Regions from separate parts of the Subdoligranulum sp. DSM 23681 genome, predicted to be linked through region 2. Evidence: a T-box and tRNA genes for the amino acid it is inferred to sense, from the RefSeq annotation. Region 2 holds a T-box; the other holds one or more tRNA genes.
The links. The T-box of region 2 lies ahead of tyrS (tyrosine--tRNA ligase). A T-box ahead of a tRNA ligase gene usually reads a tRNA of that ligase, here a tRNA-Tyr.

Region 1: it encodes a tRNA-Tyr, which carries the amino acid that the T-box ahead of tyrS (tyrosine--tRNA ligase) is inferred to sense. The anticodon was not compared.

The regions. Positions count from the first base shown of each region.
Region 1 covers NZ_CM168050.1:2,810,573-2,813,759, reverse strand. The annotation lists gene AC127K_RS12980 (DegV family protein) at 36-875, shown strand; gene AC127K_RS12975 (hypothetical protein) at 938-1,357, opposite strand; tRNA gene AC127K_RS12970 (tRNA-Tyr) at 1,431-1,515, opposite strand; gene AC127K_RS12965 (HAD-IIIC family phosphatase) at 1,821-3,187, opposite strand, start outside.
Region 2 covers NZ_CM168050.1:3,048,470-3,051,656, reverse strand. The annotation lists gene recN (DNA repair protein RecN) at 1-1,425, shown strand, start outside; T-box leader at 1,472-1,736, shown strand; gene tyrS (tyrosine--tRNA ligase) at 1,807-3,027, shown strand; gene AC127K_RS14125 (DUF5655 domain-containing protein) at 3,124-3,187, shown strand, end outside.

The DNA of each region.
Region 1 (3,187 bases), 240 kb from region 2:
GCCTGTGTTCTGCACCGGTGCCGGGAGGGTTTGCCATGGCATGGATGATTGTATCCGACACTTCTTGTGACATCCGGGAACTGACACCGCTTTCTGCAGGAGTGCAGTTTGCACTGGTCCCGTTCAAAATCCGCATCGGGGAGCGAGAATATGTGGACCTGCCCACACTGAATGTGCCGCAGATGATCCAGGCGATGACCGACTACAACGGCGCCTCTTCTTCCGCTTGCCCCAGCCCCGAGGAATGGGCCGAGCGTTTTCTGCAGGCTGACCAGGTCATTGCCATGACCATCAGCAGCAATCTTTCAGGCAGCTACAACGCCGCTGTGGCTGCCCGGGAGATGGTGCTGGAAGAACACCCGGAAAAGAAGATCTTCATTCTGGACACACTGAGCTGCGCCGGCGCGCTGGCATCGGCAGCCGCTCTGGCCAACCGTATGATCGGGGAAGGCGCCGGGTTTGAGGAGATCTGTCAGGCCCTGACCGAGTTCAGCAAGGAAGGCCACATTCTGTTTGCTCTGGCCAGCTTTGATAATCTGGCCAAAAACGGCCGCGTTTCCAAGGTGGTCGGCTTTATCGCCGGACGCCTGAACATGCGGGTGCTGGGCAAGCGCACCGCCGACGGCAAGATCGACTTTTTCTTCAAGACCCGCGGCGAACCCCGGGTACTGGCCCGCATTCTGGAGCAGATGGATCACGACGGCTTCGACGGTACCCGTCCGGTACTCATCAGCCACTGCAGCAACGAGAACGCCGCCACCCTGCTGACCCACGGTATCCGTGCCAAATGGCCGGAAGCCAATGTACAGGTAGTCCCCTGCGGCGGCCTTTGCAGCTTCTACGCGCAGGAGCAGGGCATTATCATTACCTACTGAGAAACCACCAGCACACCCCCGGAGAGGCGCTCTCCGGGGGTGTTTTTATGCTGCGGCAGGCATTATTGCCCCAATTCGGCAAAAGCCTGTGCGCAGCGGTCCAGCCACAGTTTCTCATACTGTGTCTGCCCCACCACACGTTTCCTCAGGTCCCCCACCGTACAAACGCCCGCGTTCCTGCACCAGCCAATGGCCGTCCGGTAGGCCTTCTGCCCTTCCGGACCCACCACCATTTCATCCGTATCATAACAGACCGGACAGGGCAGCCCCAACAGCAGCAAAGCCAATGCCCGCGTGTGGCCATCGGTCAGGGTGAAAAAACCATCGCCGAAATCATGCACCGGAAGCGGGCGGCAAGCGTTCAGGGTGGCTGGCGTGAGCCACGCCTGTACCGCCTGCAGCTTGGTACGGCTGACGTACAGCTGGCTGACATGCAGCTGTGCCGGTTGTATCCGGCGGACACCGTCAAACAGCTTTTCCATAAATGAAACCGTCCTTCCCTTTTTCCGTATAGTTTGCAAAAGAAAAACCCGAACGATAAATCGTTCGGGTTTTTGGTGGGAGCTGGTGGATTCGAACCACCGAAGCATTACGCAGCAGATTTACAGTCTGTCCCCATTGGCCACTCGGGAAAGCTCCCATCTATTCAGTTTCGCGCCGCTCGTTTGTGCTCACCTGTCAGCGCTCATTTATTATAGCAAAGGAATCTTGGAAATGCAAGCTTTTTTTGAAAAAAAGTTTGTCGATGTTTCGTTGTCTTCAAAATTTCTTTGAAAAAAGTTGATTTTTTATGGGTCGGAGCACTGTTTTTGACGGCAGAAAAGATATCCGGAACGGAGCTTTTGCCCGTCTTGCCGCCCGCCTCTCCGCAAAACGGTCCGATCAATACAAAAATCCCCGGTTTACGGAAGCCGGACCGTAAACCGGGGACCTGAAACAATTTTGTCAGCGCTCGATCTTCATGTGAGGATGGCGGGCGTTGTAGCTCTCCACAGACAGCTCCCAGGTGGTGTTGCCCTCGGCATCTTCTTCCACCCGGGTAAAGCCCATGCCGGCATAGAAGTCCTTCACCATACCGTTCTTGGCTGTGGGATAATAGTAGCCCCGGATGGTCTTGAGGCCACGGGCAGCGGCATCCGCCACCACGGCATCCATCATGGCATCTTCCATGCCGCGCTTGAGCACACGGCAGCTCATGAGCCACAGACGCAGGTGCAGGGTCTCCCCTTCCGCTTGTCCGGCCACCACCGTGACCACACCGTTATCGCCGAACTTGTCCACCAGCTTGCCGTACAGACACAGCCAGGACGGGTCATCGGCCATACCACGGATATCGTCCTCCGAGCAGCGCAGGGTGGTGAGATTGAACTGGTTCGACTTGTTGGTCAGCTGGGCGATACGCTGGATATACAGAGGTTCAAAGCCGCGGATGGTGGCTGTCATCTCCAGGCTGTCCAGATAAGCACCGTAATCCGCAAAGGCTGCCTGGGCACGGCGGCGCTCGGCGTTGGCATGGTAGAGTTCGGTCTTTTTCAGGTCCTCCCCTGAGAGGGTGGTGACCTCAAAGTAGCCGCCGTGGTCCAGGGTCTTGATGTAATTTTCGGCCCCGTCCAATACCGGCGTGGCCACACCGGGCACCTGGGCCGCCACAATGGCCCGCTCTGCCGGGTTGTCATCAGCAAAGACAAAGCTGTCCGCTCCCAGGTTGAGTTCGGCGGCAATGGCCTTGAGGTTCTGGTCCTTGGGGTCCCAGTTGGCCTTGATGGCCACGAAATCTTCCGGACGCAGAACGCCGTCGGGATGGTTGAGCCCCGCCAGCGCATTTTCCTCGTCGTTCTTGGAATCCACCGCCAGCACAACACCGATGGACTTGAGCGCCTTGCAGTAACTCTGGAATTCGGCATAGACCTGTCCCTCGGGCACTTCGGGTCCGACAGCAATGCCGTCCACCCCGTCATCCCCCACAACGCCGCCCCACAGGGTATTATCCAGGTCCAGGACCAGGGCTTTCTTGTTGCGGCCATACAGGGACTTGATGATGTTGGCCAGACTGTTGGCCAGAGACGGGATGGCATCCAGACACATGGCATACTTGTACATGTGCCAGAAGAAAGCATCTCCCCAGGCGGTCAGGCCATAGTCCGAAGCCAGATAGTCCAGGTCATTGATATAAAAGTCCTCATGGGCCGTGGCATAAGCATAGAACTTTTGATTCAGGCGGGAAATGAAGTTGGTGCGTCCCCGCACATCCCACACATCCCGGTTGCCCATCAGGCGATAGTTGGGACGGTCGAAATTATTCTGAATGACCG
Region 2 (3,187 bases):
TTCGGATACGAGGATGCGGACGATTTGCTTTTGTATCGTGAGATCAGTGCCGATGGCAAAGGCTCCTGCCGGGTCAACGGCATGCCGGCTACCGCCGCAGTGGTGCGCGATATTTCTGCGGGGCTTTTAAGCATCCATGGGCAGCATGACAGCCAGAGCCTGACCAACCCGGCCACTCATCTGGGATTGCTGGATCTGTATGCCCACAATCGGGACCTGTTTGAGTCTTACTATACCCTGTACCGCAAACTGGTAGAAGTCAAGCGTCAGCTGGATTCCCTGCAGGCCGGGGAGGCCAGCAAGCAGCAGCGCATGGAACAGCTCAGCGCAGAAATTGAGGAGATCCGTGCCGCCAGCCTTTCCGTGGGAGAAGAGAAGTCTTTGGAGGAGCGCCGCACCATCATCACTCACTCTCAAAGCATTCTGGAAGGCCTGAGTGGTGCCCATGCGGCGCTCTCCGGAGATGATTCCGATGAGAGCGTGGGCGCGGCCGATCTTTTGGGGGAGGCCGTGGGAGGCCTGCAGCAAAGCGCCCGTCTGGATGAAAGTCTGGCACCTTTGGCGGAGCGACTCAGTGAGTTGTATTATGGTGCTCGGGAGCTTGCTACCGACCTGGCAGACAAGCTGGATGCCTATGACTTTGATGCCGGGGAGCTGGACCAGATCGAAAGCCGTCTGGATACCATCTACCGGCTGAAAAAACGCTACGGTCTGGAAGTGGAAGACCTGCTGGCACGGTGCGAGGCCGACGAGCAGGAGCTGGAGACCATCCAGACCTCCGACGAAAAAATTGCAGAGTATAAGGCTCAGACCCAAACTTTATATCGTCGGGCCAGGGAAGCCGCGGAAGCCCTGACCCAAAGCCGCCTGAAAGGGTTCACGGCCATGAATCTCCAGATGAAGCAGGCTTTGGAATTTTTGAATATGCCCGGTATCCGTTTTGCCCTACGCCATGCCAAGGGTCCGCTTTCTTCCCATGGGCAGGATCAGGTGGAATTTCTGATCTCCACCAACCCGGGGGAGGAGCCCAAACCCATGGCCAAGATTGCCTCGGGCGGCGAACTTTCCCGCATTATGCTTGCCTTTAAGAGTGCACTGGCGGACCGGGATGCACTGCCCACTGTCATCTACGATGAAATTGACACCGGTGTTTCCGGGCTGGCAGCGGGACGTATCGGTCAGCTTCTTCATCAGACCGCGGCCGGACATCAGGTATTGTGTATCACCCATACACCACAAGTTGCCGCTTTTGCGGATAACCAGCTGCTGATTCAGAAAAACGTGCGGGATGGCCGTACGTTTACCGAAATTCATACGCTGGATATGGATGGCCGAGTCCGTGTGCTGGCCAATATGATTTCCGGGGATAAGGTTTCGGAGCTGAGTCTGGCCAGTGCGCGGGAGCTGATTGAGCGCTCTCATTGAACACAGACTTGACTTTTGCTCCCGCTTGTGGTAGGGTAAATCTTGTTCAAATGTGTTGATGGGAACCAGTACCCGCCATGTACTGTGCCAGAGAAGCTTCGGTTGGTGCAAGAAGCTGACAGGACCGGCGGGGAATACATCCCGGAGCAGCAGGCTGAACCCACCACCAGTGGCAGTAGGCTGTGCCGTGTGCGCACGTTACAGCGTTTGGGGTGTCGTTCAGTCACACTTTGCTGTTCCGCACCCGCGAAGGCCCGCAGCCGTGAGGAGCGGGTGAACAGAGGTGGTACCGCGTATTTATCGCCCTCTGCCAAATTCACATTTGGCAGGGGCGTTTTTTATTTTGCGCTCTTGCCGCACAAAACAGGAGGTTTTTGATTCATGACCATCTATGAGGAACTGAAAGCCCGTGGCCTGATTGCGCAGGTCACGGATGAGGACGAGATCCGCGACCTCATCAACAACGGCAAGGCCACCTTCTACATCGGCTTTGACTGCACTGCCGACAGTTTGACTGCCGGCCACTTCATGGCCCTGACCCTAATGAAGCGCCTGCAGATGGCGGGCAACAAGCCCATTGCCCTGATCGGCGGCGGTACCACCATGATCGGAGACCCCTCCGGCCGTACCGACATGCGGAAGATGCTGACCATGGAAGACATTGCCCACAACGCTGACTGCTTCAAGCGGCAGATGGAGCGCTTTATCGAGTTCGGCGAAGGCAAGGCCCTGATGTTGAACAACGCAGAGTGGCTGCTGAACCTGAATTACGTGGAACTGCTGCGTGAAGTGGGCGCCTGCTTCAGCGTGAACAACATGCTCCGTGCCGAATGCTACAAGCAGCGCATGGAAAAGGGTCTGTCCTTCCTGGAATTCAATTACATGATCATGCAGAGTTACGACTTCTATCATCTGTTCCAGCACTACGGCTGCAACATGCAGTTCGGCGGCGATGATCAGTGGTCCAACATGCTGGGAGGCACCGAGCTCATCCGCCGCAAGCTGGGCAAGGATGCCTACGCCATGACCATTACGCTGCTGACCGACTCCCAGGGCAAGAAGATGGGTAAGACCGCCGGCAATGCCGTCTGGCTTGACCCGAACAAAACCAGCCCCTTCGAGTTCTACCAGTACTGGCGCAACGTGGGCGATGCCGACGTTCTCAAGTGCATCCGTATGCTTACCTTCCTGCCTTTGGAGCAGATCGACGAGATGGACCACTGGCAGGGCGAGCAGCTGAACAAGGCCAAGGAGATTCTGGCCTTTGAGCTGACCAAGATGGTGCATGGTGAAGAAGAGGCCACGAAGGCGCAGGAGACTGCCCGTGGTCTGTTCAGCGGTGCTGCAGACCAGGAGCACATGCCTTCCACCGTTCTGGACGCTGCCCTTGTCAAGGATGGAAAAGTGGGCCTGCTGGCTGCCATGGTGGCCGCCGGACTGTGCTCTTCCAACCGGGAGGCCCGTCAGCTGGTCCAGCAGGGAGGTGTCCTGCTGGATGGCGAGAAGGTCACTGACCCTGCCACAGCGCTGACAGCCGAGTCCCTGAAAAGCGGTGTTGTGATTAAGAAGGGTAAAAAAGTATACCATAAAGTGATGCTGTGACCAACCTGCGACGTACAGTCTATGCATGAGACCAAAGCCGTTCCGTAAATTTGCGGAACGGCTTTTTATCTAAAACAAGAAAAGGAGACGGTCACCGTGCCAAATGCCGACACTTTGTTCTTCTTCGATCAAAATCCTGCAGCTTTATCTCTGTTTGAAG